One region of the Kocuria sp. WN036 genome, then DNA from elsewhere that is predicted to be linked to it. Evidence: riboswitches for the same ligand, from Rfam matches in the RefSeq annotation. Region 1 holds a riboswitch; each other region holds the start of a gene.
The links. Region 1 has a riboswitch for thiamine pyrophosphate ahead of thiM (hydroxyethylthiazole kinase). Riboswitches for the same ligand answer to the same signal wherever they lie in the genome.
Positions count from the first base shown of each region.

Region 2: it holds a riboswitch for thiamine pyrophosphate, as region 1 does, so the genes downstream of both, CK505_RS07945 (FAD-dependent oxidoreductase) here and thiM (hydroxyethylthiazole kinase) in region 1, are expected to answer to the same signal.
Region 3: it holds a riboswitch for thiamine pyrophosphate, as region 1 does, so the genes downstream of both, CK505_RS00945 (3-oxoacyl-ACP reductase) here and thiM (hydroxyethylthiazole kinase) in region 1, are expected to answer to the same signal.

Region 1 is NZ_NSKF01000006.1:60,444-66,452, reverse strand. Features, by position in the region: gene CK505_RS05815 (Rne/Rng family ribonuclease) at 1-964, shown strand, start outside; gene CK505_RS05810 (nuclear transport factor 2 family protein) at 1,158-1,892, shown strand; TPP riboswitch at 1,942-2,035, shown strand; gene thiM (hydroxyethylthiazole kinase) at 2,027-2,902, shown strand; gene thiE (thiamine phosphate synthase) at 2,899-3,582, shown strand; gene CK505_RS05795 (bifunctional hydroxymethylpyrimidine kinase/phosphomethylpyrimidine kinase) at 3,579-5,114, shown strand; gene rplU (50S ribosomal protein L21) at 5,335-5,646, shown strand; gene rpmA (50S ribosomal protein L27) at 5,707-5,964, shown strand.
Region 2 is NZ_NSKF01000009.1:113,354-119,362, forward strand. Features, by position in the region: gene CK505_RS07925 (DUF3140 domain-containing protein) at 1-27, opposite strand, end outside; gene CK505_RS07930 (VOC family protein) at 202-1,110, opposite strand; gene CK505_RS07935 (hypothetical protein) at 1,210-2,259, opposite strand; gene thiE (thiamine phosphate synthase) at 2,358-2,987, opposite strand; TPP riboswitch at 3,093-3,196, shown strand; gene CK505_RS07945 (FAD-dependent oxidoreductase) at 3,192-4,556, shown strand; gene thiS (sulfur carrier protein ThiS) at 4,553-4,792, shown strand; gene CK505_RS07955 (thiazole synthase) at 4,794-5,654, shown strand; gene moeB (molybdopterin-synthase adenylyltransferase MoeB) at 5,651-6,009, shown strand, end outside.
Region 3 is NZ_NSKF01000001.1:197,239-203,247, reverse strand. Features, by position in the region: gene CK505_RS00950 (LLM class flavin-dependent oxidoreductase) at 1-602, opposite strand, end outside; gene CK505_RS00945 (3-oxoacyl-ACP reductase) at 602-1,366, opposite strand; TPP riboswitch at 1,411-1,514, opposite strand; gene CK505_RS00940 (FadR/GntR family transcriptional regulator) at 1,569-2,327, opposite strand; gene CK505_RS18335 (hypothetical protein) at 2,498-2,638, opposite strand; gene eat (ethanolamine permease) at 2,820-4,250, shown strand; gene CK505_RS00930 (glutamine synthetase family protein) at 4,331-5,713, shown strand; gene CK505_RS00925 (gamma-glutamyl-gamma-aminobutyrate hydrolase family protein) at 5,694-6,009, shown strand, end outside.

The DNA of each region.
Region 1 (6,009 bases):
GTCCCGCGACCAGCGGCCGAACCGCACGGAGCGCAAGCGCGGCCGCGGGGGCCGCAGCGAGCAGCAGCCCGCCCGGACGGAGCAGCGCTCCGCCGAGGCCGATCCCGCGGAGAAGGCCAAGGCCGAGGCCGCGCGGACGGCGTTCGCGACGATCGCCGCCGCCACCCACCACGAGGAGGCGGCCGCGGACGAGCCGGAGCGCGCCGAGGAGGCCGCCCAGCCGGCGGAGTCCCGGCCCGAGGGCTCGGGGCGCTCCCGGAAGAAGCGCCGCGGCAAGCGCAGCCGCGGACGTGGCCAGGGCGGGGACACCGCCGCCGAGCAGCAGCCGGAGGAGGGGGAGGACACCGCCCCCGCCGCCCCGGAGCAGCTCCCCGCCGAGGGGGCGCCGGGCGAGCAGGGCTCGCGCCTGACCATCAACGGCGAGGTCATCGAGCTGCCGCAGGGCCACGCCGTGGTCGTCGAGCCCGCCGAGGCCCGGCCGCTGAGCCTGGACTCCCTCGCGGAGGTCTTCGGGCAGCGGGGACCGGACGCCGGCTCCGCCGCCCCGGAGGCCGCCGCCGAGGCGGTCACCGGTGCGGATGACGCCGCGGAGGGGGCCACCGCCGCGGCGGAGGCCCCGGCCCAGGAGAGCACGGCCCAGGAGAGCACGGCCCAGGAGAGCACGGCACAGGAGCGCACGGAGCGGCAGGCGCCCGCTCCCGCCGCGGCGGTCGCCGCGGAGCAGGCGGACGTCGAGCCCGTGCGGCCCCGGCGGCGCTCCCGGCGGGCCTCGGCCCCGGCGGCGCGGCCCGGCGAGGCCGAGGTGACCGCCGGCCGGGCGGCCGCCGCGGAGGGCGCCCGGCACGAGGCGAAGACCGTCGCCCAGCGCGCCCCGGAGGAGTCCTCCCGCCGGGCGCCGACCGTCGTCGGCGTCGGCGTCAAGGCCGAGGACCTCACCAGCGGCCGGCCCGCCGACCGGGGCTGACCCGCCCCGCCGAGCAGCACCACGGAGGACCCCGACCGGCACGGTCGGGGTCCTCCGTCGTCGCGGACCGTCACGGACCGTCCCGGCCTGCCCGCCCTCCGTGCGGCGGCGTACCGTGGTGCGCACCACAGCACACCCGGGGCCGCCGTCCCGTCCGCCGGGAGAGCGGCCGCCCGCTCCAGGGAGCATCGCCATGACCAGTGCAGACACCATCCGCACCACCGGCACGGAACTGTTCGTCCACCGGGATCCGTCGGCCGTGGACCGTCACTACACGGAGGACTTCGTCCAGCACTCGCCGCTCGCGCCGGACGGGCGCGAGGGTCTCAGGCAGTTCGTGCAGAGCATGCCCGAGGACTTCCGCGTGGACATGGTCCGGATGCTCGACGACCACGGGACGGTGGCCGTCCACTCGGTGTACGAAGGGCTCGGTCCGGAGCCGCTGGTCGGCTTCGACGTCTTCCGGGTGGAGGACGGACGGATCGCCGAGCACTGGGACGTCTTCGAGGCCCTGCGCACGGGCCCCGACGGCGCCCGCCCCCAGCTCGACGGTCCCGTCGCGGTCACGGACCACGAGCGGACGCAGGGCAACAAGCGCATCGCCGCCGAGTGGGTCGAGGCCGCCCTCGTCGGGGGCGACCGCCACGCCGTCCAGGACCACCTGAGCCCCCGGGGCTGCATCGAGCACACCGGCGGCACGCCGGACGGCCCGCAGCCCGCGTACCAGCGGCTGCGCCGCGTGGTCGGCGAGGGGAACTTCGTGCTGACCGTCGCGGAGGCCGTTCCCGGAGGGAACAGCGACGGGGGATCCACCGGAACGGTCGCCTGCTACGACCTCTGGCGCCTCGACGACGGCCGGATCGTGGAGCACTGGGGCGTCTCGCAGCCGGTGCCCGAGCGGATGGCGCACGCCAACGGCATGTTCTGATCCCGTGCGGGGTCCGTGCCGGCTCCCGCACGACGACTAGACTGGCAGGACACCAGACACGGGGTGCCGCACGAGCGGCTGAGAACACACCCGTCGAACCTGATCTAGCCAGTACTAGCGAAGGGATGTCGCAGATGCGCGATGCCGTACCCCCGTCCGACCGCACACCAGGACCCGGGAGGCCGCTGCCGCCGGACCCCGCGCTCGCCGAGGACGCCGCCGCGGCCCTGGCGGACCTGCGCGCCGCGGCGCCGCTGGTGCAGTGCATCACCAACGCCGTGGTCACCAACTTCACCGCCAACGTGCTGCTCGCCGTGGGCGCGTCCCCGGCGATGACCGACATCCAGGGCGAGGGCGGGGTCTTCGCGGAGCTCGCCGACGGCCTCCTCGTCAACACCGGCACGCCCACCGCCGAGCAGCGCGGCGCCGCCTATGAGGCCGTCGGGGCCCGGCGCCGCGCGGGCCGGGCCTGGGTCCTGGACCCGGTGGCGGTGGGTGCCCTGCCCGTGCGCACGGCGCTGGCCCGCGACCTGCTCGGGTTCGAGCCGGCGATCGTGCGCGGCAACGCCTCCGAGGTCATCGCCCTCGCCGGCGGCGCCGGCGGCCGCGGCACGGACGCGACCCACGGCGTCGACGCGGCCCGGGACGCCGCCGCTGCGCTCGCCGAGCGGGCCGGCTCGGCGGTGGCCGTGTCCGGGCCCGTGGACCTCGTGCGCTCCCCGGACGGCACGGTGGTCCGGGTGCCGCACGGCACGCCCCTGCTGACCCGCATCACCGGCGGCGGGTGCGCCCTGGGTGCCCTCATGGCGGCGTTCACCGCCGTGCGCACGGACCCGGCCGCCGCGGCGGTGGCCGCCACCACGGTGTACACCCTCGCGGCCGAGGACGCGGCCGCCGACTCCGCCGGGCCCGGCTCCTTCGCCGTGGCGCTGCTGGACCGGCTGCACGCCGTCACCCCGGAGGGGATCGCCGCCCGGGCGGAGCTCGTGCGCGAGGAGGTCGCCCGGTGAGCCCGAGCCTCGACCCCGCGGCCCTGTCCCTGCACCTGGTGACGGACACCGCCCTGAGCGCTCCCCGGGCGGTCCCGGACGTCGTGGCCGCCGCCGTGCGCGGCGGAGCCACCATGGTCCAGGTGCGGGAGAAGGACGCCCCGGTCCGCGAGCTCGTCGCCCTGCTGACGGCCGTCGCCGAGCGCGTGGGCCGGGAGGTGCCCGTGCTCGTGGACGACCGCGCCGACGTGTACCTCGCCGCCCGCGCGGCCGGCGCCCCCGTGGCCGGCGTGCACGTGGGCCAGTCGGACCTGCCCGTGGCGCTCGCCCGGGAGATCTGCGGCCCGCACGCCGTGCTCGGCCTCAGCGCCGCCACGGCGGAGGAGCTCGATGCTGCCGCCGCGCTGCCGGCCGGGACGGTCGACTACCTGGGCGTCGGGGCGGTGCGGGCGACCCGCACCAAGCCCGACCACCCCGAGCCGCTGGGCGTCGAGGGCTTCGCCCGCGCCGCGGCCCGCACGGCCCTGCCCTGCCTGGCCATCGGCGGGGTGCGGGTCGAGGACGCCCCCGGCCTGCGCGCCGCCGGCGCCGCGGGGCTGGCCGTGGTCTCCGGGATCTGCGCCGACCCGGACCCCGCCGCCGCGGCCGCTCGCTACCTGCGGGCCTTCACCGCCGTGCCCGCCGGGGAGGTGGCCCCGTGACCGCCCGCGTGCCCCGCGTCCTGGCCATCGCCGGCACCGACCCCACGGGCGGCGCCGGCCAGCACGCGGACCTCAAGTCGATCGCCGCGATGGGCGGCTACGGGATGAGCGCCGTCACCGCCGTCGTCGTCCAGAACACCGTGGGCGTGCGCGACATCCACGTCCCGCCGGTCGAGTTCCTCTCGGCACAGCTGGACGCGGTCGCCGAGGACGTCGAGATCGACGCCGTCAAGATCGGGATGCTCGGGTCCGTGCCGGTCATCGAGGCCGTCACCCGGTGGCTCGGGACCCACCGGCCGCCGGTCGTGGTCCTGGACCCCGTCATGGTCGCGACCTCCGGGGGCCGCCTGCTGGAGCGCGAGGCCGAGGACGCCCTGCGCGCGATGCTCGGCCTCGCCGACCTGATCACCCCGAACCTGCAGGAGCTCGCCGTGCTCGCCGGGGAGGACACGGCGTCGTCGTGGGACGAGGCCCTCGCGCAGGGCCACCGCGTGGCCCGCGCCCACGGCACCCTGGTGCTCGTCAAGGGCGGGCACCTCACGGGGGACCGGACGCCCGACGCGCTCGTGGGCCCGGACGCCCCCGAGCCCCTCGTGGCCTTCGACGGCGCCCGCGTGCCCACCGAGAACTCCCACGGCACCGGCTGCTCCCTCTCCTCGGCCCTGGCCACCCTCCAGGCCCGGCACGGGGACTGGCCCCGGAGCCTGCGGATCGCCCGGAACTGGCTGCGCGGGGCCCTCGAGGCCGCCGGGGACCTCGAGGTCGGCCACGGCAGCGGGCCCGTCCACCACTTCCACCACGTCCAGGACGCCCTCGAGAGCTGGGGCACGGCGCCGGAGCGGTTCACCGACGAGCTGTGGGAGGCCTCCGCGGCCGTGCGGCGGGAGATCGAGGAGCTGGAGTTCGTCCGCCTCCTCGGCGACGGCCGGCTCGAGCCGGACCGCTTCCTCGCCTACCTCGACCAGGACCTGCAGTACCTCGACGGCTACAGCCGGGCGCTGGCCCTGCTGGCCGCCAGGGCGCCCGACGAGGAGCAGCGGCTGTTCTTCGCCGCCGGCGCCGTGTCCTGCACCGAGACCGAGGCGCAGCTGCACCGGGCCCGGCTGCGGCACGCCGGGGACGGCGGAGCCCGGGCCGGCAGTGCCCGGGACGGCCTCGGCGAGGTGACGCGGCGCTACACCACGTTCCTGCTCGCGGCCACCGCCGCCGAGCCCTACCCGGTGGGCCTGGCCGCCGTGCTGCCGTGCTACTGGGTCTACGCGGACGTGGGCCGCCACCTGAACGAGCTCGCCGCGGCCGACGGGACCGACGGGCACCCCTACGCGGACTGGCTGGCCACGTACGCGGACGAGGGATTCCAGGAGGCCACCCGCACGGCCCGCCGGCTGCTCGACGACGCCGCCCGCGCGGCCCCTGCGGACGTCCGGGCGAGGATGCGGGAGGTGTTCCTGGAGGCCTGCGCGCTCGAGCGGGACTTCTTCGCCGCGCCGGTGGCGGAGCGCCGGTTGGCGGGCGCTGACCGGATCGAGTAGTCTTGATCTTCGGTGCCCTGCCGGTGCGCGCGTGTAAAAACTCGACACCCCACCTGGCGGCACATGCGGGTGCAGTTCCTGAATTGCGGCGAACCTGCGCTGACCTCGGCCTAGTCCCACGGGCCGGTCACCGTCAGCTCGTCTCAACGTCGTTGGTCCTGACAGGTATGCGCTCGACCCACACTGTTTACACATGACGTCGAGAGAAGTGAGTTCCCAAGTGGTGTACGCGATTGTCCGCGCTGGCGGCCGCCAGGAAAAGGTTTCCGTCGGAGACCTCGTTACCCTTGACCGCGTCGCCGGCGGAGCAGGCAGCACCATCGAGCTCCCTGCCCTGCTGCTGGTCGACGGGGACAAGATCACCTCGGATGCCCAGACCCTGGCGAGCGTCAAGGTCACGGCCGAGATCGTCGAGAACCTCCGCGGTCCCAAGATCTCCATCCAGAAGTTCAAGAACAAGACCGGCTACAAGAAGCGCCAGGGCTTCCGTGCCGAGCTGACCACCGTGAAGGTGACCGGCATCGACGCCTGACCGGCCCGGTCCCCGTCCAAACTCCACCAGCCAGTAAAGACCCGAAGGTAGGCACACCTCATGGCACACAAGAAGGGCGCGAGCTCCACTCGCAACGGTCGCGACTCCAACGCGCAGTACCTCGGCGTGAAGCGCTTCGGCGGCCAGACCGTCAACGCCGGCGAGATCCTCGTCCGGCAGCGCGGCACGCACTTCCACCCCGGCCTCAACGTCGGCCGCGGTGGCGACGACACCCTGTTCGCCCTGGCCGCCGGTCAGGTCGAGTTCGGCACCCGCCGGGGCCGCAAGGTCGTCAACATCCAGGCTGCCGCAGAGTAGTCCACAGGGCCGGCGCTGCCGGCCCCGGTGCGGGTCACGACCCGC
Region 2 (6,009 bases), on a different contig from region 1:
GCCGGTGGTGTCGTCCTTCTCGCCCATGCCCTGCTCCTCGCTCTCGGACCGGGCGGCCGCCGTGTCGCCGCACGCCCTCGGTGCCCGGGCGCCCCGGGCACGAGGCCCAACCTACCGGCGGGCCGGGGTGCCGGTGAGCACCCGCCGGTGTCGAGCACGGCGCCGCCGGCGGGCGGGCGCGGACGCCGCGCCGGGCCGGGACTACGCCGCGACGCCCACCTGGATCAGGGTGTTCCAGGGGTCCTCGAAGCGCAGCACGGCGCCGTCGTGCCGGGTGGGGATCCGGTGGTCCGCGAGCCGGGACGCCAGGGCCGCGACGTCGTCGGCGTCCGGCAGGTCGATGTTGACCTGGCCCAGCCCCAGCGACGCCGCACGCGGGCCGGCCCCGGCGCTCTGCCAGGTGTTGAGCGCGATGTGGTGGTGGTAGCCGCCGGCGGCGATGAACAGGGCGGAGCCGATGTCGCTCATCACCTCGAAGCCCAGCACGTCCACGTAGAACTGCCGGCCCAGCGGGATGTCACCCACCTGCAGGTGTACGTGTCCCAGGGTGGCCGGCGGCGCCGGGGGCCGCCCGCCCTGCTCGGCCAGGTGCTCCTGCAGGAAGCCGTTCGGGTCCAGTGGGTTGGAGGCCAGCGTCAGCAGGCCGGTGGGCTCCCGCCGCCACGTCTCGCGGGGACGGTCCGTGTAGAGCTCCACCCCGTTGCCCTCGGGGTCGTCGAAGTAGAAGGCCTGGCTGTAGAGGTGGTCGGCGCTGCCGGTGAAGGAGCGGGGCGCCACGGTCGCCACGGACGCGAGCGCTGCGGCCAGGGCCGGCTCGTCGTCGAAGACCACTGCGGTGTGGAACAAACCGGCCTGCCCGCGGCGGGCCGGCGGGAGCTCCTTGACCTGGCGCAGCCGCACGACCGTCCGGCCGTCCCGGCCCAGGACCGCGGTGTCCCCGGCGTGGGCGAGCACGTCGAGGGTGACGGCGTCCGAGTAGTAGGCGACCATCGTGTCCAGGTCGGAGACCAGCAGCTCCACCGCGCCCATCCGGGTGTCCGCGGACAGCAGGTCCTCGGCGGGGCGCTTCGTCAGGCTCTGGGGAGCGGGGTTCTGGGGAAAGATCGGCATCGCGGGGTTCTCCGTCGGCAGGGGCGGCGCACTGGTTGATATGTCCCCAAGAATAGCCCCAGAAGCTTTCCTGTGCAAGTAAATGATGGTGCGGTGGGCTCAGAGGATGAAGATCAGAGCGGCGATCACCGCCAGGATGCCCAGGAAGACGAACCCCCACGCCTTGAGGTTGTCGGAGTCGTCCTCCACGGGTTCGGCCGGGCGCGGCGGCCACCCGCCGGGGCCGGGCCCGAACACCGGCCCGGAGGCGCCATGGGTGCTGGCGCCCGGTGCTCCGGGCCGCTGGTCCCCGGGGCCGTACCCGGGGGTGCCGTATCCCGGACCGCCCGGGCCGGGTGCCCCGGGTCCGGGGTACTGGCCCGGAAGCGGCCCTGGCGGCGGCGGGGCCGGGCTCGCGGGGCTCACCCCCCACTGGGGGTTCTCGGGCGAGCCCGCCGGAGGGGCGCCGGGCGGGGGCGTGGCCGGGCGGATGCCACCGTCGGCGGCCGGGCCGGCTGCGGAGGAGGACCCCGCGGTCGGACCCGGCGCCGGTGGAGCCGCCGGCGGCAGGGTCTCGCCCGAGAGCACGGGCCCGTCCTCGCGGTGGCCCCGCTCCGCCTCGTTCAGCAGGGTCACGAACTGCTCGAGCGGCTCGGACCCGTCGTGCTCCCGCGCCAGGAAGCGCTCGGCGCGGCGGCGCACCACCTTGTAGACGCGCCCGTCGTCGGGGATGCCCAGGTCCCGGGCGGCCCGCGCCACGGCCAGCGGGGGCTGCTCCGGCAGGGGGTTGGTGCCCCACTCCAGGAGCCCGGTCAGCAGCGGGCGCTCGAGCACGGCGGCCAGGGCCGCCCGGGCGCCCGGCACCCGGGTCAGCTCCAGCAGCCCGCTCGGCGGCGCGGACGGGCACCCCGGCACGTCGCTGGGCAGCCGGGCGGCGCGCTCCAGCCAGAAGGTGTCGCCGAAGAGGGTGGCGAGCAGCACGGCGGCGGCGAGCCGGTCGTCGCTCGGGGCGGCGTCCTCCGGGAGGCCCTGCTCCCAGTGCGTTCCGAGGGCGCGGCGGGCGGGCTCACCGGCCAGCCGGACGCGCAGCTGCGCGTCCTCCGGACCGCGGGCGGTCTCCGCGGGGCGCTCCACCGCGTGCCGCACCTGGGGGTCGAGCTCGGGGTCCATGGGCCACCTCTCCGTCGTCGTCCTGCGTCCATGCTCTCAGAACGTGCTGGACGGCGGCGGGGAGCCGACGGTGAGGCGGGCGGGGGACCGCCCCGGGCTCAGGCGGGGAGCAGACCGCGCAGCTGCCCGGCGGCGGTGCGGGGATCGGAGGCCTCGGTGACGGCGCGGACGACGACGACGCCGCGCGCCCCGGCCTCCAGCACCTGCGGGAGCCGCGGCTCGTCGATGCCGCCGATGGCGAACCACGGCACGGGCAGGACCTCCGGGTCCGCGTCCAGCCGGGCCTCCGTCAGCTCGGCGACCGCGCGGACGAACTCCAGCCCGGTGGCCGGGCGCCCCGGCTTGGTGGGCGTGGCCCAGACGGGCCCGGTGCAGAAGTAGTCGACGTCCGGGTCCTCGAGCGCCGCCGTGGCCTGTCCGAGGTCGTGGGTGGAGCGCCCGATCAGCACGTCGGGGCCCAGGAGCCGCCGGGCCTGGACAGGGCTGAGGTCGTGCTGGCCCACATGGAAGACGTCGGCGCCCACGAGCGCGGCGATGTCGGCGCGATCGTTGACCGCGAACAGGGCGTCGTACTCGGCGGCGACCCGGCCCAGCAGCTCCAGCGCGGCGATCTCCTCGTCCGCGTCGATGCTCTTGTCCCGCAGCTGGATGACGTCCGCGCCACCGGCACAGACCGCGTGCAGGAAGTCCTCGAGGTCGCCCCGGTCCCGGCGGGCGTCCGTGCACACGTACAGCCGGGCGGCGAGGAGGCGGGCCGTCCGGGTCTCTCGCAGGGAGGACTCGGCGGGGGCGGAGGCGTCACGGGTAGGGTGGGTCACACGCTGATGATAGGTCAGCGGTTCTGCGGGAGCCCCACCGGGGGCTGAGAGGGCGTCCAGCGCCGACCGCCACACCTGATGCGGGTCATGCCGCCGGAGGAAAGGACGTTCCCTGTGACTGCCGCGCACCCTGCCCCCACGACCGCGCCCCACCCGCTGGTCGACCGGCCCGAGCACGTCCGCGCCGACGTCGCCGTCGTCGGCGCCGGGGTGATCGGCCTGGCCACCGCCTGTGAGCTGCGCCGCCGCGGCCGCTCGGTGGTCGTGGTGGACCCCGAGCCGGGCTCCGGCGCCAGCCGCGCCGCGGCCGGGATGCTCGCCCCGGTGAGCGAGGTCCAGTACCAGCAGGAGCCCCTGTACCCCCTCATGACCGCCTCGGCCGCCGAGTACCCGGGGTTCGTGGCCGCCGTCGAGCAGGCCGCCGGCGGGACGGTGGGCCACCGGGCCACCGAGACCCTCGTCTGCGGCGTGGACGCCGCGGACCGGCAGGCCCTGGCGGATCTCCGCGCGCTGCAGGGGCGCCACGGCATGACGGTGGAGCCGCTGACCCTGCGCGCCGCCCGCACCCTCGAGCCGGCCCTGAGCCCGCGGCTGTCCGCGGCGTTCCGGATCCCCGACGACCACCAGGTGGACCCGCGCCGCCTCGTGGCCGGGCTGCTCGCGGCCCTCGTCGCCCCGGAACTGCCCGACCTCCCGGAGCTCCCGGAGCCCGCCGGGCTCCCGGCCGCGCGCGACGGCGGACCGACCCGCCTCGTCCACGACCTCGCCACGGGGCTGCGCCGCAACGCCGAGGGCGCGGCGACCGGCGTCCGCCTGGCCGGCGGCGGGATGGTCTCCGCGACCTGGACGGTCCTCGCCCCCGGCGCCGGGCTCGGCGAGCTCGAAGGGCTGCCGGAGGACTGGCACCCGCCGCTGCGGCCGGTGCACGGGGACATCCTGCGCGCCCGGGTCCCCGCCGGGGCGCCGGAGCTGCTCGGGCGCACCGTCCGCGGCCTGGTGCACGGGGTGCCCGTCTACCTGGTGCCCCGCGCCGACGGGACCGTGGTGATCGGGGCGACCTCCCGCGAGGACGACCTGACCGGTCCCAGCGCCGGCGGCGTGTTCCGGCTGCTGCGCGACGCCCAGGCGCTCGTGCCCGGCGTCGCCGACCTCGAGCTGGTCGAGGTGCTGGCCCGCGCCCGGCCCGGCACCCCGGACGACATCCCGTACCTCGGCCGGGTTCGCGACCCGGACGGATCGCCGGTGCCGGGGCTCGTGGTCTCCACCGGCTACTTCCGCCACGGCGTCCTGCTCGCCCCGCTGGCTGCCCGGCTCGCCGCGCAGCTGGTGGACGGCGGGACCGGAGCCGATCCGGCGGCCGACGCCGAGCACCTCGCCACCACCGACCCGCACCGCTTCGACCGCCCCGTCGAGGCCCGTCCAGGGGATCCCGCGCCGGCCGCCGCCGGGCCCGGGCCCCGGAGCAGGAGCACCCGATGACCGCCATCACCCTCAACGGCCGCCCGCACCGCGTGGCGGCGGAGGCGACCGTCGTCGACCTCGTCGCCGAGACCGTCGACCGCCCCCTGGGCCCCGACGGCGCCCCGCTGGACGGCGGGCGCCTCGGCGTGGCCGTGGCCGTGGACGCCGCGGTCGTGCCCCGCAGCCGCTGGCGGCGGACCCCCGTGGCGGAGGGCCAGTCCATCGAGATCATCACCGCCGTCCAGGGAGGCTGACGTGACCGCCCCGCACCCCGACCCCCTCGTGCTCGACGGCATCGAGCTGAGCTCCCGGCTGATCATGGGCACCGGCGGCCTGAGCTCGCTGCACACTCTGGAGCAGGCGCTGCTGGCCTCCGGCACCGAGCTGACCACCGTGGCCCTGCGCCGCTACGCCCCCGGCCAGGGCGACTCCCTCTTCGCGCTGCTCGAGCGCAACGACATCCGGATCCTGCCCAACACCGCCGGGTGCTACACCGCCCGGGACGCGCTGCTGACCGCCGAGCTCGGCCGGGAGGCCCTCGAGACGAACTGGGTCAAGCTCGAGGTCATCGCGGACGAGGACACGCTGCTGCCCGACGTCGTGGAGCTCCTCGACGCCACCGAGCAGCTCGTGGCCCGCGGCTTCAAGGTCTTCGCCTACACCTCCGACGACCCGGCCGTCGCACGCCGCCTCGAGGACCTGGGCGCGGCCGCGGTGATGCCCCTGGGCGCCCCCATCGGCACCGGGCTGGGCATCCTCAACCCGCACAACATCGAGCTCATCGCCTCCCGGGCGTCCGTGCCCGTGGTGCTCGACGCCGGGATCGGCACCGCCTCCGAGGCCGCCCTGGCCATGGAGCTGGGCTGCGACGCCGTGCTGCTGGCCAGCGCCGTCACCCGCGCCCAGGACCCGGTGGCGATGGCCACCGCGATGCGCCACGCCGTGCTCGCCGGCCGGCTCGCCGCCGGTGCCGGGCGCATCCCGGCCCGCCGCCACGCCCAGGCGTCCTCGTCGATGGCCGGGCGGATCGACACGGACGCCGCCGGTGCCGGGCCGGCTGACGGCCCGGCGGACGTGCCGCGCGGGGACTGGGCGCCCGTGGGGGAGCGGCCGTGAGCCCGCTGCCCCCGCTCGTGGAGCCCGGCCCCGAACTGACCCGCGAGGAGCTCGAGCGCTACGCCCGGCACCTGACCCTGCCCGGGATCGGGACCCTCGGCCAGCGGCGGCTGCGGAACGCCCGCGTGCTCGTCGTCGGCGCCGGGGGGCTCGGGTCCCCGGCCCTGCAGTACCTCGCCGCGGCGGGGGTCGGGACCCTCGGGATCGTCGACGACGACGTGGTGGCGGTCTCCAACCTGCAGCGCCAGGTGGTGCACACGACCGCCGACGTCGGCCGCCCCAAGTCCGTCTCCGCCGCCGAGGCCGTCACCGCGCTCAACCCGCTGGTGGAGGTCCGCATCCACCCCGTCCGGCT
Region 3 (6,009 bases), on a different contig from region 1:
TCCACGCGGAAGTGCTCGCCGGCGTGGTCGATCCGGCGCACCCGCTCGGGATCGGCATGCAGGCCCTGCCGGTCGCCGATCAGGGCGTCGTCGGACCACGAGTCCCACAGCCGACGGGTCACGTCGATGAACTCTGCCGCCCGCGCGTAGCGCTGGGCGTGCGGTGGCATTCCCGGGAGACCGTGGTTGCGCGCCTCGGCGTCGAACATGGAGGTGACCACGTTCCAGCCGGCCCGCCCGCGGCTGATGTGGTCGAGCGAGGCCAGCAGGCGGGCGGCGTGGAACGGCGTCCAGAAGGTCGTCGAGACCGTGCTGACCAGCCCTATCCGCTCCGTGGCCCGCGCCATCGCGGACAGGGCCGTGAGCGGTTCGAGGAACCACCGGGGTCCGTCCGCCACGTCACCGGCGCTGTGCCCGTCGGCGAAGAACACGGCGTCGAGGAGGCCGCGCTCGGCGGTGCGGGCGAGGCGCTCCCAGTGGGCGATGTCCCCGAGCCGCTCCAGCGGGGAGTCCGGGTGCCGCCAGGCCGCCTGGTGGTGGCCCGCGCCGAAGAGGAAGGCGTTGAGGTGCAGCTGTCGCGGCGCGGTCACGGCGGCCCCCATCAGTCGAGGACCAGCCCGCCGTCGACCACCAGGTTCTGCCCGGTGACCGAGCGCGCCCACGGCGAGGCGAAGAACAGCAGGGCGTCGGCGAACTCGGCCGGGGTGGTGACCCGGCCCAGGGGCGTGGCGGAGGCGATGTGGTCGAAGACCTCGTCCGGGGTGGCGGCGCTCGCGTCGGTGGTGCGCAGCAGACCTCCGGAGACCATGTTGACCGTGACGTCGTGCGCGCCGAGGTCCTTGGCGAGGGTGCGGGTCAGGGACAGCAGCGCGGCCTTCGCCGCCGTGTAGTCGTGGTACGGGACCACGGGGTTCTGGAACAGGTTGGTGCCGACGTTGACGACCCGGCCGAAACCCCGTTCCCGCATGCCGGGCAGGGCCTGCTGCACGGTGTTGAGCGCCCCGCGGACGCTGCCGGCGAACTGGGCGTGGAACTCCTCCCAGCGGATGTCCTCCGCGGAGGAGCGGGCGTCGCCGTTGAAGGAGAAGTCCGCCAGCGCGTTGTTGACCACGGTGGTGACGGGGGAGCCGAAGTGCTCCCGGGCCGCGCGGAGCATGTCTGCGACCTGCTGCGCGTCGGTGACGTCGGCAGCCAGCGCCACCGCCCGCTCGTGGCCGTACCGGTCGACGAGCTCCTCCGCGGCCGTCCGGGACGCGCGGTAGTTGACCACGACCCTCGCGCCCTGGGCGGCGAAGGCCTCGACGACGCTGCGGCCCAGCCCTCGTGCTCCGCCGGTGACGAGGACGATCTGTTCTGCGATCTGCATGGGTCTCCCCGGGGTCAGGGCGAGGAGACGCGGGCCGGCCACGGCCGGTCCCGGCAGGACATCCCTTCGCCAGTCCTAACTGGATCAGGTTCGACGGGTGTCATCTCAGCCGGCTCGTCGTGCGGCGCCGGCACCCCGTGTCACTGCGGACGAGTATAAGCACCGGCCCCGCAGCCCGGCCCGTTCTTCTCGCGGCGGCGGGTCACACCGGGCCGCGGTCGTCCCCGGGGGCGTCGTCGTCGGACTGCCCGGCGTGGCCGAGGAAACCGCGCAGCAGCGCGGCCGTGCCCTCCAGGTGGGCGAGGGAGGCGGCCCGGGCGGCGGGGGCGTCGCCGGCCAGGACGGCGTCGGTGAGCTCGCGGTGCTGACGGTCGGAGTGCTCGAGGTTGACCGGAAGCACGGGGATCCGGTCCAGCAGGTCGCTGGCCCGCGAGCGCACCTCCGCGACGGCGCGGACCAGGCTGGGACAGCCGCCCAGCTCGGCCACCGCGATGTGGAAGCGTGCGTCGGCGGGGCGGTAGTCCTCCGGGGCGCTCTCCTCGACCTGCCGCAGGCACGCGAGCAGGTGCTCCCGGGCGGCCGCGCTGAGGGACGCCGCCGCGGCCAGCTCCGCCGCGGCGGGCTCGACCACGGCGCGGAACACGAGCACGTCCTCGACGTCCGCGGGGTCCACCGGGGGGAGGGCCTCGTCCGGCAGGGCGGTGCGACCGGTCACGAAGGTCCCGCCGTACCGGCCCCGGACCACCTCCAGGACCCCGGCGACCTGGAGCTCGTGCAGGGCCTCCCGGAGCGTGGCGCGGGAGATGCCGAGCATCGCCGCGGTCTCCCGCTCGGGCGGGAGCCGCTCGCCCCGGCGGAACAGGCCGAGCCGGATCGAGTCGAGGATCCGCTCCACGGCCTCCTCGAAGGCGTTGCCCTGGCGCACGGGCCGGATGCGGGGGTGCTGGACGGGATCGCTCACGGTGGCGCTCCTCCCTGCGGTGCGACGTGCGCCCATGGTGTCACGGTCCCCGGGGACCGCCTCCGGCGGGGCCCCGCCCACCGCTCCGGGCGGGGCCACGAGCAGCAGCGGCGCGCCGCCCGGTCCGGACGGCGCGCCGCTGCCTCCGGCCGGGACGGCCGGCCGAGGCCCTAGTGGGTGAGGTCCATGGCGACCACGCCCACCGCGATGATCAGGGCGGCGGAGACGAGGAAGCCCGCCGTGATGGCGATGAGGGCCCAGGAGCGGGCGGGGCCGGGGCGGTCAGTGGTTGAGGACGTGGTCTGGTTCATGCCCACCATTCTGCGGCATCCGGGGGGCCGGCTCCACCGCGACGCGGTCCGTGCCCGGCCCGGCGGCCGCCCGGCCGCGCCCCGCGGGGTCTTGACGGGGCACGGGGCAGCCCACAGACTGTGACCACTCGCGCCAAACGTCTGTTTTCAGACCTTTGTGGAATCCCGGAGGGATCGTCCCATGCCCGAATCCCCAGCACAGCCCACCCGCACCGACGAGTACTTCCAGCACCGCCAGCTCCGCTCCGGCGCCGCCGGGTGGGTTCTGCTCGCGGGCCTGGGCATCGCCTACGTCATCTCCGGGGACTTCTCCGGCTGGAACATCGGGCTCTCCGAGGGCGGGTGGGGTGGGCTGCTCATCGCCTTCGTGCTCATGGGCCTCATGTACACCTGCATGGTCTTCGGCCTCGCCGAGCTCTCCTCGACCCTCCCCACGGCCGGCGCCGGGTACGGCTTCGCCCGCCGGGCGCTCGGCCCCCTCGGCGGCTTCGCCACCGGGATGGCCGTGCTCATCGAGTACGCCGTGGCCCCGGCGGCGATCGCCACGTTCATCGGCGGCTACATCGAGGCGCTGGGCCTGTTCGGGATCACCAACTCCTGGCCCGTGTACCTCGTGACCTACCTGGTGTTCATGGGCATCCACATGTACGGGGTGGGCGAGGCGCTCAAGCTGATGTTCGGGATCACCGTGGTCGCGGTCCTCGCGCTGGGGGTGACCGTCGTCGCGCTCGTGCCGCACTTCGACGCCGCCAACCTCTTCGACATCGTCCCGAACGACGCCGCGGGGGCGAGCGCGTTCCTGCCCATGGGCTACGCGGGGGCGATGGCGGCCCTGGTCTACGGGATCTGGTTCTTCCTGGCGATCGAGGGCGTGCCGCTGGCCGCCGAGGAGACCGCCGACCCCCGCCGGGACATGCCGCGCGGGATCATCGTGGCCATGGCCTTCCTGCTGGTCTCGGGTGCGCTCATGCTGGTCCTGGTGCCCGGGGCGGCCGGGTCGGAGGCGATGAGCACCTCGGACAACCCGCTGCCGGAGGCCATCCGCACGGTCGCCGGGGCGGACAGCGCGATGGCGAACATCGTCAACTACGCGGGCCTGGCCGGGCTGGTCGCGAGCTTCTTCTCCATCATGTTCGCCTACTCCCGGCAGCTGTTCGCGCTCTCCCGGGCGGGGTACCTGCCCCGGTTCCTCTCGCTGACCGGCAAGCGCCGGACCCCGTGGGTCGCCCTCATCGTGCCCGGCACCGTGGGCTTCGTGCTCGCGGCCGTGACGGGCGACGGCGGACTGCTCATCAACATCGCGGTCTTCGGCGCCACCGTCTCCTACGTGCTGCTGAACCTCTCCCACATCGTGCTGCGGCTGCGCGAGCCGGACCTCCCGCGCGGCTACCGCACCCCGGGCGGCGTGGTCACCACCGGCATCGCCCTGGTGCTGGCGCTCGTGGCCGTGGTCGCCACGTTCCTGGTCGACGTGCTCGCCGCGTCCATCACCGCGCTCGTGTTCGTCGTCTTCCTCGCCTACTACTGGTTCTACAGCCGCCACCGCCTCGTGGGCCACGCCCCCGAGGAGGAGTTCGCGCAGATCCGCACCGCCGAGGCGGACCTGCACTGACCCCGTCCCGCCCGACTCCCCGCCCAGCGACCCCAGCACCCCAGCGTTCCCAGCGATTCCAGCGACGAAGGACCGGACCCATGACCCAGACTCCTCAGCACCCGCGCAACGACCGGATGCTCACCGTCGAGCAGCTGCGGCAGCACGTGGCCGACGGGCTCGTGGACACCGTGGTCCTGGCCTTCACCGACATGCAGGGCCGGCTCCAGGGCAAGCTCAACCACGCGCAGTTCTTCCTCGACTCGGTGCTCGACGAGGGCGCCGAGGGCTGCAACTACCTGCTGGCCGTGGACACGGAGATGAACACCGTGGGCGGGTACTCGATCAGCAGCTGGTCCTCCGGGTACGGGGACATGGAGTTCGCTTGTGATCTCGACACGATCCGGCTGATGCCGCACAACCCCGGCCAGGTCCTCATCCAGTGCGACCTCACCGGCCACGGCGGGCAGCCCATCCCGATGTCCCCGCGGTCCATGCTGCGCCGCCAGCTCGACCGCGCCCGGGACATGGGCTTCACCATGGTCACCGGCACCGAGCTGGAGTTCTGCGTCTACAACACGAGCTACGAGGACGCCTGGGACGCCGGCTACCGCAACCTGGTCCCGGCCAACCAGTACAACGTGGACTACTCCGTGCTGGGCTCCCAGCGGGTCGAGCCGCTGCTGCGGGAGATCCGCAACGCCATGTACGCGGCCGGGCTGACCGTGGAGTCCGCGAAGGGCGAGTGCAACCTGGGCCAGCACGAGATCGCGTTCCGCTACGACGAGGGCATGGTCACCGCGGACAACCACGTGGTCTACAAGCTGGCCTCGAAGCAGATCGCCCACCAGCAGGGGAAGTCCATCACCTTCATGGCCAAGCCCAACGAGCGCGAGGGCAGCTCCTGCCACATCCACATGTCCCTGCGCGGACCGGACGGCGAACTGGTCTTCTGGGACCGCGAGCGGAACGCCCGGTCCCGCACCTACGAGCACTTCATCGCCGGGGTGCTGCGGACCATGCGCGAGTTCACCCTGTTCTACGCCCCCACCATCAACTCGTACAAGCGCTTCGTCGAGGGCAGCTTCGCCCCCACCTCGGTGGCCTGGGGCGTGGACAACCGGTCCTGCGCCGTGCGCCTCGTGGGCAGCGGGCAGTCCGCCCGGATGGAGAACCGCCTCCCCGGCGGGGACGTGAACCCGTACCTGGCGCTGGCCGCGATGCTCGCCTCCGGGCTGCACGGCGTGGAGCAGGAGCTCGAGCTGGAGCCGATGACCGAGGGCAACGCCTACGAGTCCGACGCCCCCGTGGTGCCCTCCACCATGCGCGAGGCCCGGGACCTGCTGGACGGCTCGGAGCTCGCACGGGAGCTGTTCGGCGAGGACGTCGTCGAGCACTACGTGCACTACGCCGACGTGGAGCTGGCGGCCTTCGAGGCCGCCGTCACCGACTGGGAGCTGCGCCGTGGCTTCGAGCGCCTCTGAGCCGGGCAGGCCCGGGTACCGGCCGCGGATCGGGCTGACCACCTACTACCAGGAGGGCTCCTGGGGGGTCTGGAGCTCCGTGGCGGCGATCGTCCCGGGCGCCTACGTGGAGGCCGTCGCGGCGGCCGAGGGCACGCCCCTGCTGCTGCCCCCGGTGGGCACGGACCCGGGGGTGCTCGAGCTCGTGGACGGGCTGGTCGTCATCGGCGGCGTGGACGTGGACCCGCGGTTCTACGGCGCCGACCGGCACGAGCTGACCTCGTCCCAGCCCTCCCGCGACGAGCACGACCTCGCCC